DNA from 3 places in the Ectobacillus sp. JY-23 genome. Region 3 is predicted to be linked to each of the others. Evidence: riboswitches for the same ligand, from Rfam matches in the RefSeq annotation. Region 3 holds a riboswitch; each other region holds the start of a gene.
What was found. Region 3 has a riboswitch for S-adenosylmethionine ahead of MUG87_RS15475 (O-methyltransferase). Riboswitches for the same ligand answer to the same signal wherever they lie in the genome.
Positions count from the first base shown of each region.

Region 1: linked by a shared signal. The riboswitch ahead of MUG87_RS03480 (LLM class flavin-dependent oxidoreductase) and the one ahead of MUG87_RS15475 (O-methyltransferase) in region 3 are both predicted to bind S-adenosylmethionine.
Region 2: linked by a shared signal. The riboswitch ahead of msrA (peptide-methionine (S)-S-oxide reductase MsrA) and the one ahead of MUG87_RS15475 (O-methyltransferase) in region 3 are both predicted to bind S-adenosylmethionine.

Region 1 is NZ_CP095462.1:665,487-671,157, reverse strand. Features, by position in the region: gene MUG87_RS03490 (ATP-binding protein) at 1-578, shown strand, start outside; gene MUG87_RS03485 (hypothetical protein) at 748-1,407, shown strand; SAM riboswitch class I at 1,486-1,588, shown strand; gene MUG87_RS03480 (LLM class flavin-dependent oxidoreductase) at 1,661-2,710, shown strand; gene MUG87_RS03475 (ATP-grasp domain-containing protein) at 2,727-3,689, shown strand; gene MUG87_RS03470 (ZIP family metal transporter) at 3,801-4,526, shown strand; gene MUG87_RS03465 (ATP-binding protein) at 4,625-5,671, shown strand, end outside.
Region 2 is NZ_CP095462.1:677,723-683,393, reverse strand. Features, by position in the region: gene MUG87_RS03550 (branched-chain amino acid ABC transporter permease) at 1-425, shown strand, start outside; gene MUG87_RS03545 (ABC transporter ATP-binding protein) at 438-1,238, shown strand; gene MUG87_RS03540 (ABC transporter ATP-binding protein) at 1,228-1,932, shown strand; gene msrA (peptide-methionine (S)-S-oxide reductase MsrA) at 2,303-2,845, opposite strand; SAM riboswitch class I at 2,913-3,009, opposite strand; gene MUG87_RS03530 (hypothetical protein) at 3,151-3,312, shown strand; gene MUG87_RS03525 (phosphopantothenoylcysteine decarboxylase domain-containing protein) at 3,379-4,074, shown strand; gene MUG87_RS03520 (helix-turn-helix domain-containing protein) at 4,263-4,490, shown strand; gene MUG87_RS03515 (ABC-F family ATP-binding cassette domain-containing protein) at 4,651-5,671, shown strand, end outside.
Region 3 is NZ_CP095462.1:3,049,933-3,055,603, reverse strand. Features, by position in the region: gene MUG87_RS15485 (amidohydrolase) at 1-360, opposite strand, end outside; gene MUG87_RS15480 (alpha/beta hydrolase) at 523-1,233, opposite strand; gene MUG87_RS15475 (O-methyltransferase) at 1,323-1,901, opposite strand; SAM riboswitch class I at 2,148-2,252, opposite strand; gene MUG87_RS15470 (spore germination protein) at 2,467-3,987, shown strand; gene MUG87_RS15465 (Ger(x)C family spore germination protein) at 3,989-5,194, shown strand; gene MUG87_RS15460 (GerAB/ArcD/ProY family transporter) at 5,208-5,671, shown strand, end outside.

The DNA.
Region 1 (5,671 bases), 1.5 Mb from region 3:
CTCTTACTGTAGTGAAGGGCTTTTTACAAATGATGAAGCAAGGTGAAAATTATCAATATGTGCCGCTTGTGCTGAGTGAAGTAGAACGAGCAGAAAAGATTATTAGCGACTATCTTAATTTTGCCAAACCACAATTTCAAGAAAAAAGGCGTTTTTGTTTAGATATTGTATTAAATGAGGTTTGTATATTGCTAGAACCATTAGCTATGAACAAAGGAATTTCTTTACAAGTTAAAATTGGGGCAAATCCACTTCTTGAGACCGATGCAGATCAGTTGAAACAAGCATTATTGAATATTATTAAAAATGCCATTGAAGCTACCTCATCAGGAGGTGTAGTTGTTGCAACTGCTGCTGTAAAAAGTGGTGTTGAAATTCGAATTGTGGACACTGGGAAAGGGATGACCACCGAGCAGCTTAAAAGAATCGGAACATTGTTTTACACAACGAAAGACCAGGGAACTGGACTCGGGACATTGGTCTCTTTGCGTATTATTAACACAATGAACGGAACACTGATGTATAAAAGCCAACCAGGAGTCGGTACAGAAGCTACCATTACGTTACCTACAGTATAATCTTCACCCCCATAAAACAAGAGAATACCGGGTATACTAATGCAACAATACAAATAACAGTCTTTTAGCTGTATTGTAAGTTGATAAAGGGGCGTCTAAAATGCGATACCGGCTACTTTTATTGATATGTTTTATCATTCTTGGAGGTTGTGCGACAGGAACAGCCAATTTGAGAGTGCATAAAAATGGCAGTGCTGATGCAACAATTCAATTTGCGCTAAAACAGGAGTTAAAGCGTTATACAGCTGATTTAAATCCATTTTCGTCTATGGAAGATGTACTTCGCAATCAAGGGTTTCAGATAGAGGAGTTTAATCGTCAAAAAGAATTTGGCTTTGAAGCAAAGCGTCACTATCATTCATTGCGTGAATTACAAGGAAGTGCAGCGACAAGTATTCCTGCCAGTGTAGAGAGTCGTATGTTACATGTTTCGTATGAAGAAAAACACTCTCTATTTTTTACGACGTATCGCGTACGTGCAAGGGTTGATTTACAACCTTTGTATGATGATTTTCTATACACGTTTACTCGTAAGTTCCAAGCCGCGGATTGGACAGCGAACTATATTGGAGATGAGCTTACTAAACAGTTGTTGCTTCATGTGAGAGTCATATTACCCATTAGAGCGTCATCGTCTAATGCAACGCAGATTGCTAAAGGCGGCAAAGAACTGGAGTGGAAAATGAGCTTACGTAAGGTTAACGATTTGCGTATGGAAGTAAAAGTGCCTCGTATACGCAACTTTGCCGTAGCCGCTGGAACAGGACTATTATTTTTGATTATTCTGTTCGTTTGGTGGAAAAAACGCCGTCTGCAAAAAAAGAAATAATTGTATAAATTTTCGGAATTACATTGACTTTTATACGAGTAATCCTTACAATTGTGAATACAACTGTATATCGTTATTTTCTTATCTAGAGAGGTGGAGGGACTGGCCCTTTGAAGCCTCGGCAACGGATTTACTATAATACCGTGCCAAGTCCAGCAAGCATCTGCTTGAAAGATAGGGGAATGAAGTATTTGTATATTTCAGCCTCTTTCTGTCTTTAGAAAGAGGCTTTTCGTCTAAAAGGAGGATTGCTATGAAATATGGATTTTGGATGCCGATTTTTGGTGGGTGGCTCCGTAATGTAGATTATGAACATATGCCGCCAACCTATGCGTATGCAAAAGAAGTAGCACAAGTAGCTGAGCGCTGGGGATATGATACGACTCTTATTGCTGAATTATATCTTAATGATATTAAAGGGCCAGAGCACGACTCATTAGAAGCTTGGACGACAGCTGCAGCTTTAGCAGCTGTTACAGAGAAGATTGAAATTATGACTGCAATTCGACCAGGGTTTCATAACCCAGCTGTGGCAGCTAAAATGACTGCCAACATTGATCATATCAGCAAGGGTCGTTTTACACTGAATGTGGTTTCAGCTTGGTGGGCAGAAGAAGCGAGGCAATACGGCGGTATTTTTTCAGAGCATGATGAACGATACGAGCGTACGAATGAATTTGTAGATGTATTAAAGGGGCTATGGACAGAAGAAACCTTTACATATGAAGGTAAATATTATCATATTGAAAATGCAAAGCTTGCTCCAAAACCTGTACAAAGACCGAATCCTATTTTGTATGCGGGCGGGGAAAGTGAAAAAGGCAAGCAAAGTATTGCATCTTTTGCGGATGCGTATGTAATGCATGGAGGGACACCTGAAGAAGTTAGCATAAAGATTGCTGACATGAAGGCGCGCAGACAAGAAATTGGTAGGGAAGCATTTCATTCCTTTGGTATGGCCGCATATGTAATTTGCCGCGATACAGAAGAGGAAGCAACAGAAGAACTACAACGTATCACAGATATAAAAACTGGAAGTGCATACGCTGGATATGACGATTTTGTGAGCAAATCACAGCTTGAACAACAAGTAAAGCTATATGATTACTCAGTTTCTAATCGTGGGTTACGTCCTAACTTAATTGGAACACCTGAACAAATTGCAGAGCGTATTCTAGCTTTTGAACAAGCTGGTGTGGACTTATTATTACTACAATTTTCACCGCAACTAGAAGAGATGGAGAGATTTGCTAAGCATGTGATGCCGTTAGTTGAACGAAAAAGAAATCAGATTACAACATAGAAAGAGAGTGGAAATGATGGGGAAAATTTATGTAATTCACGAAAACAGTGAGTGGACAGTGCATTTAACAAAGCGATTGGAAGAGTTGAAACTACCTTATGAAGAATGGCATCTCAATGAAGGTTGTATTGATTTATCAACGGAGCCACCTGAAGGTATCTTTTTTAGTCGCATGAGCGCATCTGCACATACAAGGGGACATCGTTATGCACCGGAATATACAGCAGCCGTTTTGCATTGGTTAGAGGCACATGGTCGTAAAGTATATAATGGCAGCCGTGCGCTTTCTCTAGAGGTTAGTAAAGTACTGCAGTATCTTGAGCTTGAAAAGCATGGTGTACGAACACCAAAAACGGCTGTTGCGGTAGGTCGTTCGCAAATTTTAGAAGCGGCAAAGCGCTTTGATGGATGTCCTTTTATTACAAAGCATAATCGCGCTGGTAAAGGTCTTGGTGTGCAGTTGTTTCAAAGTGTGGAAGCACTGCAGAGATATGTGGAAAGTCAAGCGTTTGAAGAACCTGTTGATGGCATCACATTGGTGCAAGAATATATCCATTCGCCTGAGTCTTATATTACACGCTGTGAATTTGTAGGGGGCAAGTTCGTTTATGCCGTGCGTGTCGATACAACAGAAGGATTCCAATTGTGCCCTGCAGATGCTTGTCAAATTGGAGACTTATTCTGCCCTGTAGGAGAGGAAGTAGAAACAAAGCCAAAGTTTCAAATAATAAACGATTTTCAGGAAGATGTTATTGCAAGCTATGAAAACGTGCTTGCGGCTAACGGAATCAGCGTAGCCGGCATTGAGTTTATACGCGATGCAAACGGAATTATTTACACGTATGACATTAATACAAATACAAACTATAATTCTGATGCTGAAGCAGTGGCAGGTGTATATGGAATGCTTGAAGTTGCGAGGTTTTTACAGAGTGAACTGCAAAAGTACCATCCAAACAGTGTAACTACTCTTTCGTAATAGATATAGTGAAGAGATCTTTGTCAGATGATGAAGATCTTTTTTGTGTTTGATAGACATGTCAGCCCGGCTTGTACATATATTGTAACAGATACGATTGAGGAGGTTTATATGGATCCGATGTATACAGGCAGTATTATATCTTCGCTTTGTACAATAGCGGGGGCAGTTCCTGCTATGTTTTTACAGCATATTTCGCATCGAGGTCGTGATATATTACTGGCATATACAGCTGGGATTATGGTAGCGGCTTCTACCTATGGATTAATCCCCTCAGCTATGAAACTATCAAATATATATGTGCTGACTATTGGTGTGTTGCTTGGAACGATTGCACTGACTTTTCTGGATAGTTGTCTGCCACACATAGAGCTTGAAAGGAAAGAACATCCGTTTCAAGGCGGCCAACCCTTACTTTTAATTGCGATGGCTTTTCATAATATACCGGAAGGCCTTTCAGTAGGTGTGAGTTACGGTAGTCATGTAGCTGATTTAGGACCATTGGTTTCATTTGCGATTGGACTGCAAAATGTACCAGAAGGGTTTCTGGTCGCCCTTTATTTAGTATCGCACGGCGTAAAACCAATATATGCTTTATTGTGTACGGCTTCTACAGGAATATTGGAGCTTGCCTTTGGTATCATCGGTATTTCATTTGCCGGACAATTCTCCGCGATTGTTCCGTATGGACTGGCGTTTGCGGCAGGAGCGATGTTGTTTGTGGTGTATAAAGAATTGATTCCAGAAAGTCATGGGGATGGAAACGAACGTTCTGCCACGTTCTCCTTTATTGGCGGTCTCTTAACAATGATTGCACTAACACATTTCATCCGTTGACAAAAATAGTGAATAAAGTTCTGAATACCCCTTTTTTGAAAGGAAATTTCAATGATGTTGTCGAATACGAAAGTATGTTGAAATATGGGAGGCGAACGATGTTAGCTGAGAAGTTGCTATTGCATATTTTAATTATCTTAGCACCCATTTTGATTCACCATGCTTTTTTTGAAAAATGGCGTCTTGGCAATTCGCCATGTGTGTATGGGGTATTACATGGTGTCGCAGCGGGTTTATGTGTATATGTTTCTTACTTTAGCCACGGAATGTATTGGGATTTACGATATGTCCCGATTGCGTTGTCCATGTTATATGGTGGTCCAATTGCCGGTGGCATTGTGTGTATGGTTGTATTACTTGTTAGAGGTTCATTAGGTGGTGAGACACTTGAAGTGGCTTATGGAGGCGTACTTTTGATTGCTACAACTTCGTATTTCCTTTCATTGGTGTTTCAACGTAAAAAAGCGAGAAAGCGAGTGCGTATGATTGTAATTGGCAGCATGGGTGCAGTTTGTATAGCATTCACAATCATCGCTTTTTATGTTTTGAATAGCAGTTTGGCCAACCACCAAGTATTGTGGGATTATGCATTGTTTAATCTAATCCAAATTATTGCAATCGGTTTCGCAGCCATGTTAATTGAAGAGAATCTAGAAAGAATGCGTATAAAGGCTGAAATGCAGCGTACGGAAAAATTAAATACATTGGGTGAACTTGCTGCATCGATTGCGCATGAAGTACGAAATCCATTAACAGCAGTCAAGGGTTTTTTACAGCTGATGGAGCAAGAGAAGCAGGTGAATCCTACGTATTTGCCTATTATACTAAGTGAAGTGAATCGTGCCGAAGCAATTATTAGTGATTATCTGACTTTTGCCAAGCCTGAGATTAAAAAAGTAGAATCGTTTTCTATTGCAGATTTGCTAGAAGAAGTAGCGCAAATATTAGATCCTCTGTTACTGGGTAGAGATGTATGTTTAACAAGAGCGTTTCAGTCCAATGCCCGAATGAAAACGGACCGTGATCAACTTAAGCAAGCGCTTATTAATATTGTCAAGAATGCGATTGAAGCCAATGAGAGTGGCGGAACAGTGAGCATAGGTTTATATGTAGCTAATCATAATGCGTACATTCAAATTAAAGAT
Region 2 (5,671 bases), 1.5 Mb from region 3:
CATTTGCAATTGGCGCTTCATTCTCCGGTATGATGGGTGTCGTATTTGCAGCTAAGCAAACCTTCGTAGATCCGACTAGCTTTACATTGCTTGAATCCATTACCATCCTAGTTATGGTGATTTTAGGCGGTATGGGCAGTGTACCTGGGGTTATTCTCGGTGCTGCGGTTATGACAATTTTGAACTTGCAGGTGCTCACAGAAATTACAAACTGGTTAAATCAATTGAGTATGAATGGTGTATTAACCATTCCGGATGCTCTGTCACCTGCAAAAATGCAGCGATTCATCTTTGGTGGCATTCTCATTTTATTTGCATTGTATCGTCCGCAAGGCTTAATTCCTGCGAAAAATCGCAAGCTGAGCATAGCAGAGGTTACAGATGATATACCGCCAAAATCCAAAGAAAAAGCGTTCGGCGCGTAAGGAGGGATCAATATGAATATTTTAACAGTAAAAGGCCTAACAAAGCGATTTGGCGGTCTAACTGCAGTCAAAGATGTTGATATGACAGTAAAGCGCGGGTCTATTACAGCGGTTATCGGTCCAAATGGCGCCGGCAAAACGACTTTTTTTAATATGATTACTGGCGTATATAAGCCAGACGAAGGTGAGATTAGTCTTGGCAATTATGCGCTTGTTGGATTGAAACCTCATGATATTTCTAAATGCGGTATTTCGCGTACCTTTCAAAATATTCGTTTGTTTAATGAAATGACGGTTCTGGAAAACGTTATGGTGGGCTTTCATAATCATTTAAAAGGTACATTCCTTGGTACACTTTTGGCATTGCCGCATGTTAGAAAGGAAGAAGCGGATGCGAAAAAAGAAGGCTATCGCTTGCTTGAATATGTAGGGCTGGCGGAATTTTTTAATGAAGAAGCGCAAAATTTATCGTACGGTGCACAGCGTCGCCTTGAAATTGCCAGAGCACTGGCGACAAAGCCAAAGTTGTTGCTACTTGATGAACCTGCAGCAGGTATGAACCCTAAGGAAACAAAGGAACTTACGGACTTAATTTATCGTATGCGAGAAGAACTTGATGTAACAATCGTACTAATTGAACATGATATGAAGCTTGTTATGGAAATTTCTGAACATATTGTAGTACTCGATCACGGCGAGAAAATTGCAGAAGGAAAACCTGTTGAGATTCGTAACAACCGAAATGTGATTGAAGCGTACCTTGGAAAAAGTGCCGTGGTTGCGAACGAGGGGAGGGGACAGAATGTTAATTGAACTCAAAGATATTAATGCGTACTATGGTGGCATTCATGCCCTAAAGGGTCTTAATGTCCGTGTAGATAAAGGAGAGATTGTAACACTTATCGGCAGTAATGGTGCGGGTAAATCAACAACGCTTAAAACAATTAGTGGGCAAGTTATACCAAAAACTGGACAAATTATCTTTGAAGGAAATGATATTACAAAACAGCCACCTCATGTTACTGCCATATCTGGTATTGCTCATGTTCCAGAAGGGCGCCGCATTTTTCCACGACTTACTGTTCGAGAAAATTTAGAAATGGGAGCATTTTCGGTAAAAGATAAAAAGGTGATTGGTGAAAGAATGGAACGGGTTTTTCATTACTTTCCACGCGTAAAAGAACGCATAAATCAGTTAGGCGGTACAATGAGTGGCGGTGAGCAACAAATGCTTGCAATCGGTCGTGCATTAATGAGTGGTCCTCATTTATTAATGCTCGATGAGCCGTCCATGGGACTTGCCCCAATTGTTGTAGAACAAATTTTTGAAATTATCCATGAACTTAATAAAGAAGGAATGACCATTTTACTTGTTGAGCAAAATGCGTATCAAGCTTTACAAATTGCGCATCGGGGATACGTCATTCAGACCGGCGAAATCAAAATGGTCGGTGAGGGTCGTGTACTTATGAACGATGATATTGTAAAAGAAGCGTATTTAGCATAAAAGAAAAGAAGCTCCAAGGAGCTTCTTTTCTTTTATGAAAGTCTTTGTTAAAGTTCTCTTTACCCATAGAAAGCTTTAGCAATATCTAATGAAAAAGTAAAACTTTACAAGATTAAACCGTCATAATCGGTATCACCGCTACTAATTTGGTCAAGATGCGCTCGCACGTACTGTTGTATGTCTGGAGAGATTGGATTGCCGGGCGCATCTGGTGTGTAGTCTATAATGCGCCAGTTTCAGAATGACGTAAACGTGTAACGCGCTGTGTCCCGATAAAATGGGAGAATAAAGTTTCGTATGCCATAATATCACCTACTTTTTTCTTAGCTTCTTGTGAGCAAAAAAATATGTACGGGTAATATTGGGAAACTCATTTCGTTTCTTGTGCCCAATGCTCGGCAATGAAGGCGTCGCGACCGGATTCAACACGCTCTTGTTTATATTTTTCTGGATTCTTTTTATAGAAGTGCTGATGATATTCTTCGGCTTCGTAAAACGGAGAAGCGGGTAAAATTTCTGTTACAATGGGCTTGTTGAATTGACCACTGACAATTAGTTCTTGTTTAGACTTTTGAGCGGCTTGTTTTTGCTTGTCATTGTGATAAAAAATAGCAGCACGATATTGCGGACCGCGATCAAAAAACTGACCTTCCGCATCAGTCGGATCAATTTGGGGCCAATATAAAGATAATAACTTTTCATAAGGAAATACATCGGGGTCAAATGTAATTTGTACAACTTCATAATGACCTGTTGTACCGGTTTTTACCTGTTCGTAAGTTGGATTTTCTACATGTCCCCCGCTGTAGCCAGAGACTACGTTATGAATACCTGGTAGTTCATCAAAAGGTTTTACCATACACCAAAAGCAGCCACCAGCAAATGTTGCGAGTTCGTATTGTTTTGTCATCATCCTCATCCTTTCATTAAAAAAATCCCTTCTTCATGAGCGAAGAAGGGATTTTGCGTCCAAAGTCTTCTTCTTATCTTGCAGGATTACCTGCCGGAGTTGGCACCTTCCATAACGGGGTTGCCGAGGCTTTAACGGGCCGATCCCTAGACCTCTCTGGATAAGAATTATGTAAGCTTTATTATATAAGATACATGCAGTAAGTACAAATTTTTTTGCACATACTAACAACAAATTATTTGATTGCAGTTGTTTAAAGAGGTAACGCCCTTCACTGCAAGAAAAAATTAGATCACGGAGGAATGAGTATGAGGCAAAATAAAAGTGGTGTGGAAATAGAAGGGATAGTGTTGGTAAATGGCGATGAAGGGGAAGTTTCTCACGAGGAATTTTTGCAGGCCTTTACCCAATTTGTAGAACAACAAGGGTGGATTTTTGCTGGTGCTACCAAGCAAAGTCGACCTCAATAATTGAAAAACGTAGGAAAATGTTTGTTTTTTTCGTAATATAAAAGAAAAAGGTAAAGGGTGAAGAGTATGAAGGGAAAAACTATTCTAATTACAAGTGGCGGTTGCTTAGAAAAGTGGGACAATGTGCGCGGTCACACAAATATGGCGAAAGGAACGATTGGAAGCTTATTGGCAGAAGAAGCACTGTCTCTTGGTGCACGTGTCATTTACTTACATGGGTATTTCGCTAAAAAACCAGTAGTAAAAACCGGACAACTTTTGCAAACATGTACGTTTGAGGGAATTTTAGATTTGAGTGACAAAGTCAAAGAGATTGTTACAAATGAGCGTGTGGATGCTGTGATTATGGCAGCTGCAGGGTCTGATTGGATTGTCGACAAGATGGTGACACCAGCTGGTGAAGAATTACCGAATAAAGGTAAAATTTCTAGTGACCACCCACCTATTATTCACTTTAAAAAAGCACCTAAAGTGATTAACTTTATTAAAGAATGGAGCCCAGCATCACTTTTGGTTGGATTTAAACTAGAAAGTGATGTAGAACGAGAAGTGTTGTTAGAAAGAGCAAATCTTCGTATGAAAAGTTCGAGGGCAGAACTTATGGTGGCAAATGCATCCGATTCACTGTATACAACTGAAGCAGTTCATTACATCGTAGACAAAGAGGGACATGTAACGATGTGTGAAGGAAAAGAAGAAACTGCAAAGCGCTTGCTACAATGCATTGCAGAGCATCTTTCCATGTTTAGTTATACACTATAATCGTGTGCAACATTATCAATTTTAAGCTTTTTTTGAGATATATATTGTGCAATAAAAGTTGGTTTGATATAGTATGTACTTAGAAAAAGCTAGTAATCTTTACGGGAATATGGGGATTTCAGGGAGAAGGGTTCAAAGGCGGGGCTGCATTCAGCTTTTCACAAATTGTTATGTTCGGGTGATTAAAAATGCAAACAGAAGAACAATTACTGGTGAAAATCGGGAGCACGATTAAATCAGAAAGAATGAAGAATGGGTTGTCACAAGCGGATTTGGCGGAGCAGTCTAACCTTCATAAAAACTTCATCGGTATGGTGGAGAGAGGGCAGCGTGGTGCAACTATTGCATCCTTGCAAAAAATCTGTTTGGCGCTTGGTATCAGCTTAGGTGAATTCTTTCAATCTCTTAATTTGTAATGATCTTCTCATGAAATGAAAAAAGACGTTGATAATCAACGTCTTTTTTCATTAGCAAGTACCACTCTAAGGTAGAGAAAGGCTTTGCTCTTTCTTCTCCTTGCTATACATGGTATAGTAGAATGTATGTGTAGATAAAACGATTTGGAGGAAATGAACATTGATTCAAGTAAGTAATGTAAGTTTAAGATACGGAGATCGTAAATTGTTTGACGATGTAAACATTAAGTTTACACCAGGGAATTGCTATGGTTTAATTGGTGCAAATGGTGCCGGAAAATCTACGTTTTTAAAAATTTTATCTGGCGAAATTGAACCTAATACAGGCGACGTGATTATCACACCAGGCGAACGCCTAGCTGTATTAAAGCAGAACCACTTTGAATACGAAGAGTACCAAGTGTTGCAAACAGTTATTATGGGACATGCTCGCTTGTATCAAGTTATGCAAGAAAAAGATGCGATTTACATGAAAGAAGACTTCAGTGACGAAGATGGCATGCGCGCAGCTGAACTAGAGGGCGAGTTTGCTGAAATGAATGGTTGGGAAGCAGAAGCAGATGCAGCAATCTTATTAAAAGGTTTAGGTATTGATGAAGATCTTCACTACAAAACAATGGCTGAACTTACGGGCGGAGAGAAAGTGAAAGTGTTGCTTGCGCAAGCATTGTTCGGTAAGCCAGATATCCTTCTTTTGGACGAGCCAACGAACCACTTGGACATTAAAGCAATTCGCTGGCTAGAGAACTTTTTAATGAATTTTGAGAATACAGTTATTGTCGTTTCCCATGATCGTCATTTCTTAAACAAAGTTTGTACACATATGGCCGACTTGGATTTCGGACGTATTCAAATTTATGTAGGTAACTATGACTTCTGGTATGAGTCTAGTCAGTTAGCATTAAAGTTGGCACAAGATGCAAATAAGAAGAAAGAAGAAAAAATTAAAGAACTCCAAGGCTTTATTGCGCGCTTTAGCTCTAACGCATCTAAAGCGAAACAAGCGACATCACGTAAAAAGCTTTTGGATAAAATTACCCTTGATGATATTCGTCCGTCTTCTCGCCGCTATCCTTTTGTTGGATTTACACCAAACCGTGAAGTAGGAAATGATTTGCTTCGCGTAGAAGGATTGACAAAAACAATTGACGGTGAAAAGGTATTGGATAATGTCAGTTTCA
Region 3 (5,671 bases):
CTGATTTAAAATTTTCTTCGCTCTTTCCTTAACAAAACGCAGCTGCTCAGGAAGTAATTTTTGCTCCTCAGCTATTCTTTTAAAAACGCTTGGATTGGGTGTTGGGGCTTTCCAGGGTCCCCCATAATAAGTTTTATTGAGATGAATGTGCATTTCAGCAAACGAAGGCAACACTAATAAACCACACGCATCATAATAACTTGCTTCTGCTGGTAAATCTTCATTGGCACTGATTATATTTTGAATCGTTCCATCTTCAATAAATAAATGAAATTGAGCTGTCTCTGTTTCTGTTACCACATCATCTTCATATTTATAACCTGTTTCTAGTAAGACATTCTTCAACCAAAATGTATTCATTCCTATCCCCCTCTAGGTCGTTGTTGTTCTTCCTTTATCATATCGGATAAAACTAAAAGACTTATAAACCATTTCTTAAAAAAGTATTAAAAATGAAACTCTTTTTAGAAATACACCATATTGTGAATCCATATAAAAAGACAACGCTCATACGTTGTCTCCTTAGTGTTGCCTATTTAACCATTCTGTCATAACTTCAATGGTTTCCTTTTGTTGCTGCTTTGCTGTAATCGTACTTTTATTATCGCCCTTTTGCTCACCATACATGCCAAAGTGAGCATGATTTCCACCCTTAATCATATGTAGAGTAGTGTTTTTGGAAAGAAGCTGTTCTTTCTCTTTCATTTGTGACAGCGTAGCCACTCCATCTCTTTCACCATAAACGGACAGAATTGGAATAGACGTGTTGGAAAGGTCATCTGCTGGATAAGCAGCCAGAAACATGATCCCAGCGACTTTATCTTTATTTTCATAAGCGTACCTAGCACCCATCGCTCCCCCTAAAGAATGACCCGCTATATACCACCTTCTTACCTGTGGGTAGCTCTTGATGATTTCGTCTGCCTTATTGACATCAAAAATGGCAAAACGCAATGGCAACTGCGGTATAACAGTGAAGTAGCCTTTCTTTTGTAGCTCGTATCCAATATAGCTGTATGCCTCCGCCTCTACTTTTGCACCTTGGTAAAAGATAATACCTGTTTCAGCATTTGGATTGCCAAATACCATAGCTCCATCTTCTTTGTTTTGCACAAGAGAAAGAGCCTCTTTTGTGGGCTTATAAGCAGCTTGCGCCCAAATCAAAAAGCATGCGGTTATAAATACCAATAGCGCTATGAAAGATAATAGAATTATTTTCATCCATTTTTTCATCGTAAGATTCCTCACAGTTTTCACTTTTTACTTAATCTATCACTTTTTTTAAGGAGCAATACGCTGATGTTTAGAATCTCCTCTTATATTTATTCTGCTGTTTTAATTGCTAGTAATACGCCTGTAGACCAGTCCATCTCAGTTATAGTCATATCTTTTCTATTTCGCAATGCTTGCACTAACGTTGGCGCTTTAATACGGTACTCTTCCGGCAATTTTTCATGCGGTAATACGTCATGAATGACATAAAATCCACCAACATTCAGCTGCTCTAGTGTTTTATCCAGCAAGTCGAATTTTCCTGGCCATGTATCCGCAAAGATAAAGTCGAACGTTTCGGTCATCGTTTGAATAAATGCACTTCCCTCTTCGCAATGAAATGTAATACGTGTATCATGTCCCAGCATTTGTTTTGCTACGGCGTGAACAGCAGGATCAATATCAACAGTTATCAATGTGCTGGTTTCATCCATACCTTCTAAAATCCAAGAAGCCGATGCCCCTGTTCCTGTTCCCAGTTCTAAAAATCTGCCACTTTGTTTCGCTGCGGCTAATCCTTTTAAGAAAAAGCCTGTTTTATAGTCACAAAATTGATTAAAACCAATCTTCTTTGATTCTTTTATAATCTGTAAATATGCAGACGGTGCTTGCTGCTCTATCTGTTTCATTTCATCCTCCTTTTATGTAGGGCTTTTGATTTTTTATACATAGGCTCGGTTAATGGTTTGTTGTTGCTTTCCGTTACGGGGGTTCGCTTTCAGCGAGCGGTCAGGGAGTCTCATCCCTTTCACTCCAATCAACAAGTGCAAATGATTAACATTGGGCTTTAACACAGCCTATACATAAAAAAGCCCCTTTCCTACACCAAGAAAGGAGCTGAACATACTTTTACCTCACAAAAGCATCTTCGTCCTTTCTCATCTTCCAAGCGCGCAGCTTGCTGGAATTGGCACGGTATTCCAAAGGAATCCGTTGCCGAGGCTTCAAAGGGCCAGTCCCTCCACCTCTCTAGATAAGAAATTACGTCTTTTTAAAATTCTAAGTAAATATATACGAAAAGTCAATGTAATTATATACGCGTCGAATTAGAATCGCCTAACACTCTATGTATGCCTATTCGTATTTCTATCAGATTTTCATTTTCTTTGCTCCAAATAGAGTATGAAGAATAAACATCCTTAAAATAGGAGATACGATTGTTAACAGCCAAAAAATTAAGGTGAGTACGTTTCTATGAAAAATCATCATGTGATGCAACAAGAAGAACATAAAGACGAAATTTTCATCTCTTTAGTCCAAAATACAGCTCGCATTCAACAGGATTTCGGCGACAGCACAGACCTATCTATACGACATATAACACTAGGAAAAAAACATCTCTCTTCCGCTACTCTTGTACGAATTGAAGGGCTTTCTGATGAAAAGCTGGTATCAAAATCTGTTATTCAACCTTTAATAGAGCTATGGGACACAAACGAACGAATGACAACAGACGGAATAGCGTCTTGTCTGCAAAATAATTTAGTAACCACAAGCGGACTGAATCTTACTTCTAGATGGAAGGAAGTATTTCGAGCCATTTTGGAGGGTGACACCGCGGTATTTATTGATGGATGTCACATAGCAATCATCGCGAGCACGCGCGGAGGCGAACGCCGCTCTATTACCGAACCATCAACACAAACAACAATTCGAGGACCAAAGGAAGGCTTCGTAGAGAGTATTAGAACAAACACAGCTCTAGTGCGCAGAAAAATTAAAAATCCTAAACTGAGGGTTGAAGCCATGGAGATTGGAACACTTTCACAGACAAGCGTAGAAATTATGTACGTAGAAGGCATTGTTGATGAAGAAGTGCTGATGAAAGTGCAAAACAAGCTGCAAACAAGTAATCTGGATATGGTTTTAGAGTCAGGTGATATTGAAAGGCTGATTGAAAATAATACACACACCGTATTCCCAACCGTTTATCACACAGAGCGACCTGATGTAGTAGCAAGCGACATCTCACAAGGGCGGGTCGCTGTATTTGTGGATGGAACACCATTCGTTTTAATTGCACCTGTCTCCTTTTTTCAATTCTTCCAATCACCAGAGGATTATTACGAAAGAAAACAGATTGGCTATTTTATACGAGGACTGCGGTTTGTATCCTTTTTGGTTGCTTTGCTTGCACCTTCCATCTATATCTCTTTAATTACACATCATCAATCCATGCTTCCAACACACCTTTTAATCAGTCTATATGCACAGCGGGAAGGTATTCCATTTCCAGCCATTATAGAGGCTTTTTTGATGGAGCTGCTGTTTGAGCTTCTTAGAGAAGCTGGCATACGCATGCCTCGTATCATTGGCCCAACTGTTTCTATCGTTGGAGCGATTGTATTAGGACAAGCGGCGGTACAAGCAGGAATCGTATCGACTGCGATGATTATAGTGGTCTCCATCACAGCCATCTCGAGCTTTACACTGCCTAGCTATAATTTGGCTGCTACTGCCAGGATTCTTCGCTTCGTTCTTATGATAGCAGCATTCTTACTAGGCTTTTACGGAATCTTGCTCGGGTTTCTTGTCCTTTTAGCTCATACATGTAGTCTCTACTCCTTTGGAGAACTGTTTGTTAGTACCAAGCTTCCCGGTGTGCAAGGTGCGCAAAGATCTAGTCAGAAAAGTTTTTGGGCAAGAGTTTTTGATATCAAGACAAATTCAACCCCTAAACAAACAGTCCGATCACCGCAAAAAGGAGAATCGTAACATGCTGAAACGAATTATGGGCTATATAGCTCTTATTTGTATGCTGATCTATCAAGCAGGGTGCGGAAGTCAAGCAGAATTAAATGAAATGGCTGTTGTAATTGGAATGGGAATCGATATAGTAAACGAACATCAGTATAAAGTTACCTTTCAAATTGTGGACCCGAGTCAAGCCGCCGGCACACAAGGAGGCTCTGGTGGTAACAGCGGCTTGCAAATCCTAAATCAAAGCGGCTTTGGAAAAACAATTGTCTCAGCGGCTCGCAATGCTTCTAAAAGTATCTCGAGACAAAATTTTTATGCCCATACTGCTTTAATTGTGTTTGGAGAGGAAATGGCCCGCCGTGGTCTAGCTGAAGCACTGGACACCCTCGAGCGTGATCAAAGTCTTCGTACTAATATTCCAGTTGTAATCGCAAGAGATACGACTGCCAGCACTGTTTTAGATACTCTGACTGTTTTAAATAAAATTCCTACTCAATCTATCATTGGAAAACTAAAAAATACGGGACAGGTACTAGGAGAAAATCCCAACGTTCTTTTAAACGAGCTCGTAATGAACACTGTCACACCAGGAAAAGAAGCAATTATCAGCGGTGTAACTGTCAAAGGTGATACCAAGAAAAAATCACAAGCGAGCTATGTAGAACAAACACACCCTGTGTCTTCTGTACTCAGTGGCGTAGGTATTCTTAATAAGCAAGGGCGTTTAGTTCGCTGGCTTGACGGCACTGATGCAAAAGCTGTCCTATATATAGGTAATCAGTTAAAACATACGATTGTCTCAGCTGCATGCGCTAAAAACAAGTACATTAGTTCTGAAATCTTATTTGCCAAAAGTAAAAAGAAGGTAAGCTTTCAACAAGGGACCCCGATTCTACACGTTTCCGTATACCAAGATGCCGAAATTGAAGCAGTAGATTGTGAAGATGTTGCGATTACCAATCCTGATGTAATTAAGCAAATTGAAACAAAGATGAGTAAAGAAGTAAAGCGTGAAATTGAACATGCAGTGCGCCTTGTCCAACAAGAGAAGAGCGATATTTTCGGCTTTGGAGAATTTTTATATCGCAATAGCCCACGGGTTTGGAACACATATGAAAAACAGTGGGAAGAGCAATTTGCTAAAGCTAAGCTTCACGTTACGGTACATACCACTCTTAGACGTTCCGGCATGATTCAAGACCATTTCCCGACAGTCCGTTAGCAAGGAGGACACTATGCAAAAACACCACGTGTATACAATTGAAATGTTTTATATCATTATCTTATTTGAACTGGGAAGCGCAGTCCTCCTTGATGTGGGAAAGAGTGCTAAACAAGACGCTTGGATTGCCATCTTGATTGGAACCGCAGTGGCCATCCTTCCATTACTTATCTACATTTCACTGTATAAGTACGCCCCAAACTTATCACTTATACAATATCTGCAGAAGCTGCTTGGGAAGCGACTAGGACAGATTGTAGGTCTTTTTTATATCGCATACTTTTTATACATTTGTTCACGCGTTTTACGAGATTTTGGTTCACTTTTAATTGTAGCGGCATATCCGTATACGTCTCCCTTTATTCTAAATACCTGCATGATGCTGGCAGTTGCTTATATAGCCAGCCTTGGCTTCGAAGTGATTGGACGTATGTCCATGGTTATGATTTGGCTTATTCTTGTTCCCTTTGCTCTTTT